DNA from 2 places in the Chitinophaga horti genome. Region 2 is predicted to be linked to the other one. Evidence: riboswitches for the same ligand, from Rfam matches in the RefSeq annotation. Region 2 holds a riboswitch; the other holds the start of a gene.
The links. Region 2 has a riboswitch for cobalamin ahead of metE (5-methyltetrahydropteroyltriglutamate--homocysteine S-methyltransferase). Riboswitches for the same ligand answer to the same signal wherever they lie in the genome.

Region 1 (7,801 bases), 1.8 Mb from region 2:
ATAGCTGGCGCAGGTTCCGGAAGTTCGGCGTCTTTTTTCCGCAGGAAGCGACGAACAGTGAAATACCAGTTAAATATGCAAGTAGTTTGTATGAAGTATTCATTTTATCAGATTGATGAGTGTTTTAAAAGCGGGGCAGTACGTACTATAAGTTTACTGCCACGTCTTCAGTATTGCCAGGCTTTTAGTTTTTAAGATGTTTGTCCAGTATGCCGAATAATTGTGTAAGCCTGCCTTCCTCCATGTTCCAGTCTTTCACGATGCCTAAGCCAGTATCCAGCTGAAATGGATATACTACTTTCTGCACTTTGATAAAGTCGATGCCCGGTAAGGTCACGAATTCGCCTTTGGCATTTACGGCCATATCAATGTCAATGTTTAATTTCTGCTGGAACTGCACTGCACCCGATACGTTCCTGCTGATACGTTTGCCTTTACGGGTGAAAGAACTGGCCCATCCGTCCATCACGACCATTTTCTTCGTCGCGGTGTCCGGCATGTAATAGCCGGGGAAGAAGCCTTTGGTAGACATCACATTGCCTGTAGTCATGGAAGAGGTAATGACCTTTGCATATTGTACCTCGCCCTCTACCACGGTTTCCTGGTTGTCTTTCCAGTCGAAGTAGTGATAGATTCTTCTGCCATCTGTTTCGAGCCTGTCGTAAGTATAGGTAATCTGGTAGTCCGGAAGGTCATCGATGCCGTAATCATCATTTTTGATTTCGTACCATTCGTCTGCATCCGGCTTGCCGTTTTTGTTGCGGTCGTAAGCAACATATACACCCGGAACGTCCAGGCGGGAATAGATGGCCGTTACTTCGATGTCTGGTTTACCGGCAGCATTTACTACCGTATGATCAAACTTAAACGTGGCGGAACCGCCCCAGGACCCAAGCACCAGGCCGGCGCTGAAGGTTGTTTTACGCAGCTCGCTGGATTTAGCCAGGTAGTCGTTGTAAGCCAGCGGAAATTCTACACCATACTTCCAGGAGTCCGGGTACCCGATCACCGACCAGTTTTGTCCTTTTGCGGGTGCAGGCAGGTACTCGAGCAGCGTGTAAGCATTCTTCACATACGTTTCCGCTTTCACGGTGATAGGGCGGCTGATCGTGGTCGATTGTTTACCGGCGGTAGCACTCAATGTGAGCGTGTACGTGCCCGGATCAGGCGCTATAAAGTTCAGGTCGCGGGTTTTGCTGATAACAGAGTCGCCGACTTTCCATACATAACTGTAGTCGTCGCGGTCCGGACCGGCGATCGTTGGTTTAATTTCGAGCACATTACACATCGATACCGCCAGTTGATCAGCCAAAGTAATGCTGATGGGCTTTTCTACATAAACAGGAAAAACCTGTTCATCATTACCGCCTTTGTTGTTGATGCGGAACGTCACCGCGAAATGGCCGGAGTCGGTAGCTTCGAACGTATAAAAGGTTTGACCGGATGCTACTTCTTTGCCGTTCACCAGCCAGGCGTACTTGTTGCCTTTCAGGTTGGTGATGTCGGGCGCCAGTACGATCTTATCACCGATGTTCAGGATGGTCGTATCGGCTTCGACCCCGATAATGGTGGGCGGCAGGTACTGTTCTTTCCTACAGGCGGAAGCAAGAAAGATGGCGCCCGCGAGCAGCACAAGAATGAAATGTTTCATTAATTTTTATTTGGTTTATGATTTAGGCAATAACACAAAATGGGCTGGTATATCACCGGTGCGAACGCTCCATTTCTTTTTACCATCCTTCGAAAAACAATACAGTATGCCCGGCGACACATAGTTGCCTGCGTCTGTTACATAAATATCTTTGGTAACGGGGTGTACCATAATGCCGTAGGGTACTTCAATTTCGTCGACAGTTCCATCGGTAATAAAGGAACGGCTCACTACCTCGCGGGTTTGGGTATTAACGATGGCGTAGCTGATCACGTTGGAGTAAGTGATGTAACTCCACTCGGTGCTGTAGATGTACAGCGAATCGCCGTCCAGGTAATAATTACTCGCCGCTATAGGTAAAGTGTCGGTCACTTTTTGCTGCACTTTGTCAATGAAGTACAAACGGGAGGGGAGTTGTTTATAATCGCCCCGCGATGTAACCCAAAGGTCACCACGTTTATCTGCTTTAATGTGATGCAGGTTATACGCTACATCGATGCGTTTCTCTTCTTTGAACGTGGCCAGATCGATTACAGATACCGTACGTTCATACTTTTCGGTGCTGCCCGCGCCCATGTAGCCGCCGGAGTTGGCGACGTAAATCTTACCGCCTGTAATCTCCAGGTTGTCGGGCTGGTAGCCTACCATACATTCATCTGCAATGGCCAGGGTGGCGGTATCTACCTTCGCTACATAGCCCTTCTGCGTATAGTTGGGGTTGATCTCGATAGGCCCGGCGTAAGACGTTACATACGCGAAGCCTTTATCGAACTTAATGTAACGGCAGTTGGGAATCTCTATCTGCCCGATGCGTTTGGCCGTACGGGCATCCATCACTTCTACTTTGTTGGAGGCGTTGATTACGGCATACAGGCGGCCGCCGTAAATAGCGATGTCGTTGCCCACATCGCCCAGTTCTTTGGGTACGGTGGGATTGTATACCGCGTAGATGTTGCGCTGGTATTTGCCGGTGGTGTAATCGAAGTAATCGAGGGTGCTTTTGTTGCTGCCCATGTTGCCCTCGTTCAGCAGGTAGAAGCCCGCGAAACCGTTGTTGGCGGTAGAATCCAGGTTAGTGTCCTCATTGATGAATACTTCCACGTCCTTCCTGCAGCAGGTAAGCGATACCAGGAGGAGGAATAGTATCGGGTATATTCTCATAACTCAACGGATAAAATGATTTTGTAATTGCGTTTCGGCATCGGGTAGTTCAGTACGACTTCGTAATCCTGGTTAAACACATTATTCAATTCCCCCGATACTTTCAAGCGAAACTTTTTTAGCTTGATTTCTTTTGAGGCGGACAGGTCGCTCGTATACCACGGCTGCTCGTAGTTCTCGGGTATATTCGCCGAGTTGTGATAGCGTTCGCCCACATAGATGTAGCTGTAGTTTAGTCGCCAGTCGCGGAACAGGATGCTGGTTATCACCGAGCCGCTATGCCAGGGAATGTAGGGGATCTGGCCGCCGTAGGTGATCTTTTCCAGCTCCGGGTTTTTACGCCGGGTAAAGTCCTGCGCTACCTGGTACGTGTAGGCCAGTCTTACATTCAGTACCAGGTCGGTCCCCAGCGCGAAGGCCTGATCCGATACCACGTCCGCACCTTTGATCTCCACGGTGCCGATGTTCATCATCATCCAACGGTACATGCCGCTGCCCTTTGGTACGGCGACGATCTTGTTGGTCACTTTATTGAAGTAGCCGTCGGCCTGCAGTTTCCATTCGCGCAGCAGGCCGTTTTTAAGACTCTTTTGGTAGGTGGCCCCAAGGTTGTATTGATGTGTGTACTCCGGTTCCAGCGCGATGTTGCCTATGTCGGTGTAATAGAGGTCATTGAAAGTCGGCATCCGGAAGATGTTTTTATAAAAGGCCCGGATGTTGAAGTCAGCTTTCGTAAACGGCTTGTAGGAGAAGAACACCGCAGGCGTCAGTTCTCTTTTGGCGGGCGCTGCTACCGCTCCATCACCGGCGGAGGTGTTGCCACGGTTAATTCGTTCATGTATAAAGGTGCCTAACACACTGGCCTGCATCTTTACTTTACCCAGTTCCGCCGCACCGGCCAGTGCGACCAGGGACGTAAACCGCTCGGGAAATACGAAGCCGTCTAGGTTAGAGCTAAGGGTGTTATACTGGAAATCGGTAGAAAGGTTGATGTCGATCTTTTTCGTGATGCTGTATTTGTTCGCCACGGATGCGTACCATTCCTGCTGCCGGAAGTTGTTGTCCAGGTACATCAAAGTCGTATCGGGGTTCAGGTAACGCATGTAATCGTTGGCGTACTTGGCGTTGACCTGGATGTCGTACTTCGGCAGCACATTCTTCTGAAAAGATCCCTGCAGGAAGAGGTTGCGGTCCCACTGGCGCTGCGAGCGTTTCCAGACGTTGTTCACGATGGCGCCGGGTATACCTCTTTCAGCGTTATAGAAGTATGCTTTAGCACTCCAGAAGCCGCGGCTAATGTTGCCATACAGGCCGCTCTCGAGGCGCAAGCCTTCAATATCGCCGTTCTGCCGGATGGCAGTGGTGTCCCAGGCTACGTCTTTGGAATCATGAAATACGCGTTTGTAGCGGAAGGGGTACCGCCCCGATGACTTTATATACTCCCCGCTGAACGAAGCGTTCACGTTGCTGGTGATCTTTTGCTCGAATAACAGCGAAGGGTTTACCAGGTCGAACGAGCCGGTTTTATACACGCCTTTAATGTGCGTGCTTTGTGCAGAATCGAATACTGGCTTGCGGCTGCGAAGATAGATGGTACCCGACGATCCATAATCCCTGGCGGGTTGAAAGATCTCACTCTTCTGGCCATTATACACGGAGATCGATTCGATATTGTCCATCGAGAACTTGCCCAGGTCGATCTGCCCGTTTTGCGCATTGCCTAATTGTATGCCATCGTAAAACACGCCCATATGGTTGGTGCCCATACTGCGCATATCTACGGTTTTAAGGCCGCCAATACCGCCGTAATCCTTTACCTGCACACCGGCAAAGTACCGGATGGCATCGGCAACGGAGAAGCTGTTCAGGCTTTTAAGCTGTTCGCCATGCAGTTGTTGCGCGGGAATAATTTCTTTATAGGAAGATGTGTAGATCGTAACTCCACGAAGCGTTTTTACGGCAGCAGTATCCTTCGGGACAGACTGCCCGTACAGGTTGATACAAATAGATGTCAAAAGCGCTAATAGCAACGCTTTTGATGTAACTGATATATACATCAATAGTTAATTTCCCAGCAGGTGGCTGGATGGGATACGACAATAAACAGCTGAAATCATTTCAGTTTCATGTATTAAAGCCTCATCCGCGAAGGCTTTAATCTATCTGCAGTGGCAGGTCTCCTGGCTTGTTCTCACTTTCGACGGCCTTCCCGTTCTTAGTATACCAAAAACAGTGGCAATGAGGATGTCGAAGTGTTCAACAGAACTTACAGTAGCGGGTCTGCTCAGGATTTGCACCTGATTCCCTATTAATTTTAACGGGCTGAACGCACCGTTAAAAACCAATTGCGGCGTGAAAGTAGGTAAAAATATTGAGTTTTCTCCCGCATTATTTATAGCTTGCCAGCCAAAGTAATCCAGCGCACGTTTTGCAGACCAATCAACCGTATAGTGAAATCGAATTGATCCGGCTTTTCAGGGAAGGTACCGGGGCCGGCACGGCTGCATTGTATGAGAAGTACTATCGTGGCCTGGTATACTTCGCCCGGCAGATCATTGAACACGAGGGAGAGGCGGAAGATATCGCACAGGAAAGCATGATCAAACTGTTTAACAAACGGACCGACTTCGATAACTTATCAGATATCAAGTCATTTCTGTATGTAAGCGTGCGTAACAGCTGCTTCAACTACCTGAAAGCACGCGACCGGCACGAGCTTTCTCACCAGGAACTGTTGTACCTGTCTCCCGAAGGGGAAGAAAAGGCCGACTTGGAAATGCTGAAATCCAGGGTGCTGGCAGAGGTGTTTAATGAGATCGACCGGCTGCCGGAACAGTGTGGGAACGTTTTTAAACTACTATTTATAAAGAAGATGTCTACCGCGGCAGTGGCCGAACAGTTAGGCATTTCTCCTCAAACGGTGCTGAACCAGAAGTCCCGCGCCCTGAAGCTGTTGCGCTTCCGCCTGTCGGATAAAGGGTTCTTCGCATTATTACTCCTGCTTAAGACTTTCTAAAATTATTTTTCAGATCCTTTGGTTAAAACGCCAGCTTCCTTGTGGTATACATGGAGGCTCGTCATTTTGGCCGGCATCTTTACCTGTATGGACCAACATCGCATAGATAGGCTGGAGCGGTGGCTCCTGAAGAAGCTGGATGGCAGCATTACGCCCGAAGAGGAGCAACAGCTGTCGTTGTGGATGGACGAACATCCCGCGAACCGGCAGTTGGCGGATGCTTTTGCCGATAACGACTGGCTGTCGGCACAGCTCAGTGAACTGGAGCGTATACCTGTGCCACGGCCGGTAGCACCGGTACACCGGGTGCATTTTATGCGGCGATGGGGCTGGGCTGCGGCAGCTATATTGTTGCTTGGTGGCACTGCTACCTATATCTGGTTAAAGCCCGCGCAAAAAGCCGCCCCTGATTTGGCCGTCACTACCATACAAGACGTGTTGCCCGGCAGGGAAGGCGCCATACTCACCCTCGATAACGGCGAACAAGTGTTGCTCGACAGTTTGCCCGACGGAGAAGTGGCGCGACAGGGTGGTAGCCGTATTCGTTTACTGAAAGGGCAGCTGGCCTACGATGAGCAATCTGGTAAAGCGGATGCAGTCCGTTTCAATACCGTTAACACCCCGCGCGGCCGCCAGTTTTCGCTACTGCTGCCAGACGGTACCAGGGTTTGGCTCAACTCAGCAACTATGATCAAATTCCCCGTTGCTTTTACAGGCGCAGAACGCCGCGTGGAAGTTTCAGGCGAGGCCTATTTCGAAGTGGCGAAGAATGATGCGCAACCATTTACCGTGCAGGTAAATCAATCCTCGGAAATAAAAGTATTAGGCACCCGCTTTAACATAAAAGCCTACCTGGATGAGAAGATCGCCAGCACCACTTTGCTGGATGGCAAGGTAAGCGTTACAGGCAATGACGAACCGGTCGTGCTGCGGCCCGGCCAGCAGGCGAACCTGGGTAATGGGCAGTTGCAGGTGGTGCAAAACGCGCACGTAGACGCTGTGATGGCCTGGAAGAACGGCTTGTTCAATTTTGAGGACAGGAAATTAGAGGATGTGATGCGCGAATTGGCGCGCTGGTACGACCTCGATATCGTATATGAAGGAAAAGTGCCTGACATTACCCTCGGCGGTGAAATGAGCCGCAATGAACCTTTGTCGGGCGTACTTATCGGATTGGAAGAATTAAAGATCAAATTCAGGATGGAAGCTGGCAGGAGGCTGGTGATATTACCGTAATAACACAACTTTAGACGTAAACCGGCCTGTAAAAGCCGGAAGTGATTGGCGTCACTTCCGGTGTAATAAGGGTCAGGTATAAAATTGTATCTCACAACATTTTTCAACCAAAACCACTGCAATTTATGCAAAAATGTGTTATTGGAGGGCGGTGGCGTACGCACGCTCCTGGCCGGGCATTGTACCTGTTACCTGGGGCAGGCAGCAATACCGGCGCATCTGCCGGAACGCAGCGCCCTCTCCATCAAATGCTGCGGATCATGAGATTAACCAGTTTTCTTTTACTCGTGCTGTGCATGCACGTATCAGCCAAAGTCGCCTCACAACGTATTACCTTCTCAGGAAAGGAGGTGCCGCTCGAAAAGGTGTTTTCTGCCATAAAAAAACAGGCCGGCTTCGTAGTGATGTATAACAAAAGTCTGTTGAAAAACAGGCCGCCTGTAACCATTGATGCCCGCGATATGCCGTTGCCGGCGTTCCTCGACGAAGTGCTCAAAAACCAACCATTAAAGTACCGCATATCGGTACAAACCATTTTTCTTTCAGAGAAGCCTGTGGAAGCAATTACTGCGCCACAGCAACCCCGCGAACTGAAGGTGTCGGGTATTGTTTTTACGAACGATCGTGAACCTTTACCCGGCGCCTCGGTGCGCCTGCGCGGACTCACCACCGGCGCCTCCACCAATGCCAATGGCATGTTTACGCTGGAGCGGGTGAGTGAGAACGCGGTGTTACAG
Region 2 (7,801 bases):
TACCGGTAATGGCTACTGACGGGCGCGACATAAACCCGGCCAGGCGCTCCAGTAAACCGGGGCGCTCCTGCTGCATACGGGCTTGTAAACGCGTATAAAAGAAGTCGCCGGGCGTGGCCCGCTCACTTCCATCCATACTGTTCAGTACGGCATCTATCTCCTGCTCAATGTCTTTTCTCTTTCTCATACGGTACATATTTATTAGACGACAATCCGGGGAAAAACCTCCGCAGAATTTTCAACTTCTGTAATATTTTTCCAGCTGCTCCCGCAAGTTGGCCTTCGCACGATGCATGAGCCCCTCTACGGACGCCAGGCTGATTTCCAGCACGGCCGCAATCTCTTTGGCACTTAACCCTTCCAGCTTATGTAATACAAATACTGCCTTTTGATTTTCGGGCAGGCGGGCCATGGCACCAAACAACAACGCTGATCGCTCTTTATTGGCTAACGCTACACCCGGGTGGTGAAAGTCGGCAGGTTCCACCAAAGGTTCGTCGTTTAAACCGAACAGGCTGGTAATCTTTGCCCAGCGCTTTTTGCGGTTCTTTTTACGCAGATGGTCCAACGATTTGGTAACAGCTATACGGTAGAGCCAGGTGCTTACCTGCGCATCTCCCTTAAACGACGATATCGACTCAAAAGCCTGCATAAATACTTCCTGGGTCACATCTTCCGCATCTTGTGCATTTTGAAGGATACCAATAGCCGTATTGTACACCATGTCCTTACAGGTGTCCACCACGTTTTTGAAAGCAGCTGCATCGCCCTGCTTCAGATTTTCTATCAGACCCGTCAAATAGTGAAGTTGAACTTTTCTACTGCGACAGCGCCGCCCCCGTTACGGGAGCGGCTTGCCGGCTTTATGATCTTTTGCCGAAGTTTTTCAGCTTGTAAGTAAATGTAAGCATAAAATACTGGCGTAACACCATGGTGCTCACGTCCTCTATCACGTTACCATCCACCGTACGGCTGATCGCGCGGTTCTGGTTCAGGAGGTCAAATACGCTCAGTCGCAGCTCGCCTTTTTGTTCCTTCAGGAACTTCTTGCCCACACTGGCATTCCACAGCCAGTAAGATTGGTTGTAGCCGTCGGCCAACCCACTGTAATACTGGTTATTCAAGTCACTTGACAGGAACCAGCCGTTTTTGCTCAGCAGGTTCAGGCGCGCACTGGCTACATGGGAAAAGTAGTTATAATTCTGCGAAGGCTGCACGCTATTCTTCACCACGTTGTAGTTACCGGTGTACGATACCGTGTAGTCAATGTACTCACTCACATTGCTCGACAGCACCACACCACCGCTGTAGTTATAATTATCGGTCATGCTGGTTACCTGGTTAATGATGCCCGGTACATGCGAGTAGCTGATACCACCATTCACGTTCAGGTTCGTTTTGAGCGCCTTCAGCAGGATGCCATAGTTCAGGAAACCATTCAGGCTCCAGTAACCATCCAGGTTAACGGGTTTGGTTAACTGCGAACCGCGTTTCAGCGTATCGTTACTTACCACCAGTGAATCCCGGCCGCGCACCACGTACGTCGCGTTGGCCACATAGTCCTGGGTTTTCTGGAAGAACACGTTGGCTACAAAGCTGGAGCCGTTAGTGGTATTAGTGAAGTTATAACGGGTATTGAGGGTATTGGAATACTGCTGGTTCAGGTCCGGGTTACCGGTTGTCCAGAACAGCGGGTTATTTACATTGTATACGCCCTGCAACTGCGTGATGGAAGGCTGCGTGGTATTAGCGCGGTAGAACAAACGTACGCTGTTACGGTCGTTGAACTTCCAGCGCACCATCGCATTGGGCAGCACGTTGGTAAAGTTTTTACGGGTACGGGGTGTCATCGGGAAGGTTTGGTCGCCGTTCAGTTCTGAGTACTGATAGTTGGTGCCGACAGACAACATCTTGTCGCGATCGCCCAAACGATAGCTAACGCCACCACTCTGGGTCATGTAAGTATTGGAATATACGTTAGACAGCGTGGTGTCAAACTGCGAATATTTACTTTCCACATCGTCGAACAGGTAAGCCCTTTGGTCAGCGTTCGTTTTGGAGTAAGACGGGTTATAGCTGAACTGCAACTGTCCTTTTTGTCCCACTGGCTCGGTGTACGACACATTAGCCGACAACTGGTAGCCATCGCTCTTAGGAAGTGTGTGACGATCACTGGAATCGGACGGTTGTGCTACGTTGTTGGAAACATTAGTAGTGTATACCTGCTGATACGTTTCACCGTCACGTTTATTGAAACCAGTCGTTACACCCAGCGTAATCGTACGGCCGCGTTTTGCAAACGCATGGCGGTACAAAATATTATTGTTGAAGTTGAAACCTTTGTTTTCGTTAGCGCGCCTGTTGTAAGTAAGCGAGTATGCCTTTACCGGGTCGTAGCCGAGCGAACCTTCATTTAAGGTGTTGCTGCTGTTATCCTGGAAACTGATGTTCGGCGTAATGAACAACGTGTTCATCGAGTCGATCTTATATTCCAGTCGCAGGTTGATGCGATGGTTGTAGTTTTTGCTGTTGCTTTGTGCCGTTTCTTTATAGTAGGTAGAGGTGTCTGCACTCAGGATCGTTTGCCTGTCGGTGTTGGTCAGGTTTTCGTTGATGCTGTTGTTGAAGAAGTAGCTGCCCGTCACCTGCAACTTCTTGCCCCAGTTATCGGTAAAGTTGATGCCGAAGGAGTTGGTTTTGTTGTTACCGCTGGAGTTACCCACCATAAAGTTGCCGGCATTGCCGCCACCCCAGCCGCCTGCGCCGCCGCCGCCAAAGCCACCACGACCGCCACCGCCGCCACGACCACCGCCGCCGCGGCCACCACCAAATCCGCCGCCACCACCGGTAACGCCGAGAATGTCTTGCATAGAGAAGTTCTGCTGGTTGATGTTGTTAGCCATCCCGATAATGGAAATACGGCGGTCGCCGTTGAAGATGTTGAGGTTACCACCTGCGCTGTAACGATCATCCGTACCGTAACCGGCAAACACCTTACCGAACTGCGAAGCCCGCATGCTGCCATTGGTGACGATGTTGATCGTTTTCATAGAGTTACCGTCGTCGAATCCGGTGAACTGTGCCTGGTCGCTCAGTTTATCGAACACCTCAATTTTGCTGATCACTTCTGCCGGCAGGTTACGCAGGGCAAGTGTTGCATCTTCCCCGAAATACTCCTTACCGTCCAGCAACACCTTACGTACATTTTCGCCATGTGCCTTTACCGTACCGTTTTCTACCGTAATGCCCGGCATCTTGGTCACCAGGTCTTCGCCCGATGCATCCGGATTAGTTTTAAAAGCCGCTGCATTATACTGTGTGGTATCACCCTTTTGCTGTGCTGGTGGTACCTGGCCTTTCACGGTTACAGCCTTCAGGTCGCGGGCGCCCTCTATCATGTATTGCACACCCATATCAGCCGAGGCTGGCTCCAGCATGAATGCCTTGCTGTACTCGCTGAACCCGATAGACGTAACGGTAAGTAATACGAGCTGCGGCTTCATGCCTTTTATTTCGAAAGAACCGTTTCTGTCGGTTACCGCGTTAAATTTATAAGTGGAGTCCTGGGGAGAGGTAACCCGCACCGTAGCGCCGCGTACCGGGGCCTCGCCGGCCTTGTTCTTAAAAGTGCCCTTCAGTATGAGGTCCTGCGCCTGTGCGCCCAGTGCCAGTAAGGTAAAAACGATGATCGCCGTTATCTGCCGCATAAAATTTGTTGGTGTTCGTTTGTTATTATGTATTGGACGATAATGCTTTTAAAAACCTTCGCTGCTTTCGATATTTATTTTTTAGCCATATATGCCTTTGGAATTGATGGCGCGTAGTGCTATCTTTGTTGCCTTAGTTCTTTAATTTTCTCTTCCACAGTGAGGTAAGCGGTGAAAGCCGCTTTTAATAAGGAACCGTGTGTAAATCACGGGCTGTCGCGCAACTGTAAGTAACATACCTGAGTTGTTGCCTGAAACAAGTTCCATTGTGCCATTCCATAAGGCATGAGAAGGACGGCAATAACGTTACAAGCCAGGATACTTGCCCTACTGTTCAAGACCAATGCTTTCGCGCAATGAAGCATAGTCAGGACCCAATTTCCCAAGCACAGGCCATGCCATTTTGTGCCTGACAGGGAAACCTGTGTCCCCTATCTCACTTCCGAAAGCATACCGAAAACTGAAGGAACATTATTTCATAATGTTTAAATGTTTTATGCGTATGCTCAAGAACAACCTCGGCTACCCGCGTGTGGGGGCCAACAGGCAACTGAAAAAAGCCTGTGAACAATACTGGCAGCAAAAGATCACTGCCGGTGAACTGATCCAAACCGCCCGACTGCTCCAGGAAGAACACTGGAACCTTCAGCAGGCCGCGGGCATCGACCTCATTCCCTGCAACGACTTCAGCTTTTATGACCAGGTGCTCGACGCCAGCCTGCTCGTGGGTAATATCCCGCAGCGCTATGCGGCCGTGGTTACAGACGTAAAAGGCAACACGGAGCTTGACCTGTACTTCGCCATGGCGCGGGGTTACCAGCAAAACGGGCTGGACGTAAAGGCCATGGAAATGACCAAGTGGTTCGATACGAACTACCATTACATTGTGCCGGAGTTCACGGCCAAACAGGAATTTCGCCTCTTTTCCCAAAAGCTGTTCGCGGAGTTCAGCGGCGCCAAACACGCGTTAGGCCGCGTGCCTAAACCGGTATTGATCGGCCCTGTGTCGTACCTCCTGCTGGGCAAGGAAAAAGAAGCCGGCTTCCAGCGTATTGACCTGATCCGCAAACTTGTACCCGTGTACATCGAAGCCCTGCAACGTTTGCAGTCGCTCGGCGCCGAATGGGTGCAGCTGGACGAGCCCTTCCTGGCCATGGACCTCGCCGACAAAGACCGCCAGGCTTACGAGTGGGCTTACAAAGAGATCCGCAAGGCCTGCAAAGGATTAAAGCTGCTCGTCGCCACTTACTTCGGTGACCTGCGCGAAAACCTGCCACTGGCGGTAAACCTGCCTGTATGTGCCCTGCACCTCGACCTGGTACGGGCACCGCAACAGCTGGCAGCCGCGCTCCCACTACTACCTCCACAGCTCACGCTTTCACTGGGCGTGGTAGATGGCCGTAACATCTGGAAAAACAATTACGATGCATCACTCGCACTCATTCAACAAGCGGTAGCCGCTATTGGTACCGATCGGGTAATGATCGCGCCGAGCTGCTCGTTACTCCACACCCCCTTCGACCTGGAGGCAGAAACGGCGATACAACCAGGAATCAAAAACTGGATGGCCTTCGCCAAACAGAAGCTGCAGGAGGTAAAGGAACTGCACGCCATCGCGCACGGCGCCACCGAACTGCTCGCCCCTAACCAGGCCGCCATTGCAGCACGCAGCACGTCTCCGCTCATTCACCAGGCAGCCGTAAAAGCCAGGACAGCCGCCATCGGCCCTAAAGATGATCAACGCGCGAGCGAGTTCCGCGTACGGCAGGAGTTACAAAAACAGCGCTTTAAACTGCCGCTGTTCCCGACTACGACGATCGGTTCCTTCCCGCAAACAGACGACATCCGCCAGTTGCGTGCGCGCCTGAAGAAAGGTGAACTCTCCACTGCGGAATACGATGCGGAAATAGAAAAAGCCACCATCAACGTGATCCGCGTGCAGGAAGAGATCGGGCTGGACGTACTCGTGCATGGCGAGTTTGAGCGGAACGACATGGTGGAATACTTCGGCGAACTGCTGAACGGCTTCCTGTTCACTAAAAACGGGTGGGTACAAAGTTACGGCAGCCGTTGTGTGAAGCCGCCGGTGATATACGGCGATGTAAGCCGTACGGCCGACATGACCGTGCGCTGGAGCCGCTTTGCGCAGGAGCAAACAAGCAAACCGATGAAGGGCATGCTCACGGGGCCGGTAACGATCCTGCAATGGTCTTTTGTGCGCGACGATCAGCCACGTTCCGAAACCACGTTCCAGATTGCACTGGCTATCCGCGATGAAGTGGTGGCGCTGGAAAAGGCGGGCATTCATATCATACAGATAGACGAGCCTGCGATTCGCGAAGGGTTGCCGTTGCGGAAACAGGACCAGCCAACGTATCTCGACTGGGCCGTGAAAGCGTTCCGTATATCGGCCAGTGGTGTGAAGGATGATACGCAGGTGCACACGCACATGTGTTACAGCGACTTTAACGACATCATCGAACACATTGCCGCAATGGATGCCGATGTGATCACGATCGAAACGTCGCGTTCGCAGATGGAACTATTGGATGCCTTTGCCGGCTTCCGCTACCCGAACGAGATCGGGCCTGGTGTGTACGACATTCACTCGCCCCGCGTACCGGGTGTGGAAGAGATGGCCGCATTGCTGGAAAAAGCGGCGCAGTTGTTGCCGATACAAAACGTGTGGGTAAACCCCGACTGCGGACTTAAAACCCGCAAGTGGCCTGAAACCAAAGCCGCCCTCATCAACATGGTGCAGGCTGCTGCCAAGGCGAGGGAAGTGGTAAAACAACAAGTAACCATCTAAATATCCGGCCGCATTGCTAAATTGCAGTGCGGCCTTTTTATGAAAACAACAGCTAAACAATCCAGCCCAAGGTTTAATGCCCCGCTCATGAGCTGGGACATTTTCATTTCCTATTACCATCGCAACCTGAAACTGGGCAGTGATGTACAGGAGCTGGACAAGCTCGCTGCGGATCAAAACTGGCACCTGAGGTGGGATTTTGCCCAGGCGCTGCTCCGGGACAACAAACTGGTGATCGTAACTGACCCCGAACGCCAGATTTTATTCATAAGCAGTAACTTGTGGGAGATTACAGGGTATAGTGCGGACGCGGTGTTGCATCAACAACTGAAACAGTTCCGGAATAAAGACAGCGACGCCTCGATGATCGAGCAGATGACCCGGGCCATCGCGGCACAGCAGCCATTCGAGACCGAGTTTACCGTACACTCGCAAACCGGCCGCCCCTTCCCTACCCGGTTAGAAAGCTTTCCGTTGATGAATCAACAGGGCGAACTGGTGAATTATATTATTTTCTTAAAAGCGCTTTAGATGCCGTGTCACGAAACCAAATACTGCCAGCGATGTAATGCTCCCTTTGAATGTAAAGTGGGCAACATCCTCCAATGCCAGTGTAACGGGATCGAGCTGAATGCGGAGATGCGCGAACACATCGCCGGCGCCTATACGGAATGCCTGTGCCGCAAGTGCCTGCTGGATATTCAGCAGGAGTACCGCAATAAGCCGCTGAAGGAAAAACTGCTCCGCCTCTTCTCTTTTCGTAGAAGCCGCTAAAGACGCACGCCGCCTTTCCCCACAGCCGTGCGCTTCACATTACCTACTTGTATACCACGTAAAATAACGGTGTCACTTAAGCCGCCTTCTTCTCTGCAGCCGTACGCTTCGACATTACATACTTTTATACCACACGGTGTCATCGCGACTTATGCCGCCTTCTTCTCCGCAGCCGTACTTTTCGACATCACGTATTTGTACACGACATACAGTAACGGTATCATCGCGATCATACTTGCTATGATCACATACCCCATGATATCGAACCGCTCCAGGTGCCCGTCCGGCTGGCGGATCACGATCATACCGGCGATGAGCGCGGCGATGCCGCCAGATACCTGTTGCACGGAAGAGTTCACGGCCATAAACGCACCGCGGTCCTTCATTTCGGGGACCGCAGTCATGAGCGCACTGCCGGAGATCATGCGGGAAGAAACGCCGATCATCATAAGGGCGTTGATGATGATCACCACCCAGATAGGAGTGATACTGAGATGCGTGTATACACCGA

Region 1: it holds a riboswitch for cobalamin, as region 2 does, so the genes downstream of both, MKQ68_RS11615 (TonB-dependent receptor) here and metE (5-methyltetrahydropteroyltriglutamate--homocysteine S-methyltransferase) in region 2, are expected to answer to the same signal.

Annotation. Positions count from the first base shown of each region.
Region 1 is NZ_CP107006.1:2,876,336-2,884,136, reverse strand. It holds gene MKQ68_RS11625 (PKD-like domain-containing protein) at 185-1,651, opposite strand; gene MKQ68_RS11620 (YncE family protein) at 1,667-2,812, opposite strand; gene MKQ68_RS11615 (TonB-dependent receptor) at 2,809-4,827, opposite strand; cobalamin riboswitch at 4,966-5,173, opposite strand; gene MKQ68_RS11610 (RNA polymerase sigma factor) at 5,241-5,828, shown strand; gene MKQ68_RS11605 (FecR family protein) at 5,916-7,064, shown strand; gene MKQ68_RS11600 (SusC/RagA family TonB-linked outer membrane protein) at 7,325-7,801, shown strand, end outside.
Region 2 is NZ_CP107006.1:1,081,396-1,089,196, reverse strand. It holds gene MKQ68_RS04570 (hypothetical protein) at 1-187, opposite strand, end outside; gene MKQ68_RS04565 (RNA polymerase sigma factor) at 239-799, opposite strand; gene MKQ68_RS04560 (TonB-dependent receptor) at 864-3,707, opposite strand; cobalamin riboswitch at 3,853-4,051, shown strand; gene metE (5-methyltetrahydropteroyltriglutamate--homocysteine S-methyltransferase) at 4,210-6,516, shown strand; gene MKQ68_RS04550 (PAS domain-containing protein) at 6,556-7,047, shown strand; gene MKQ68_RS04545 (cysteine-rich CWC family protein) at 7,048-7,290, shown strand; gene MKQ68_RS04540 (MFS transporter) at 7,440-7,801, opposite strand, start outside.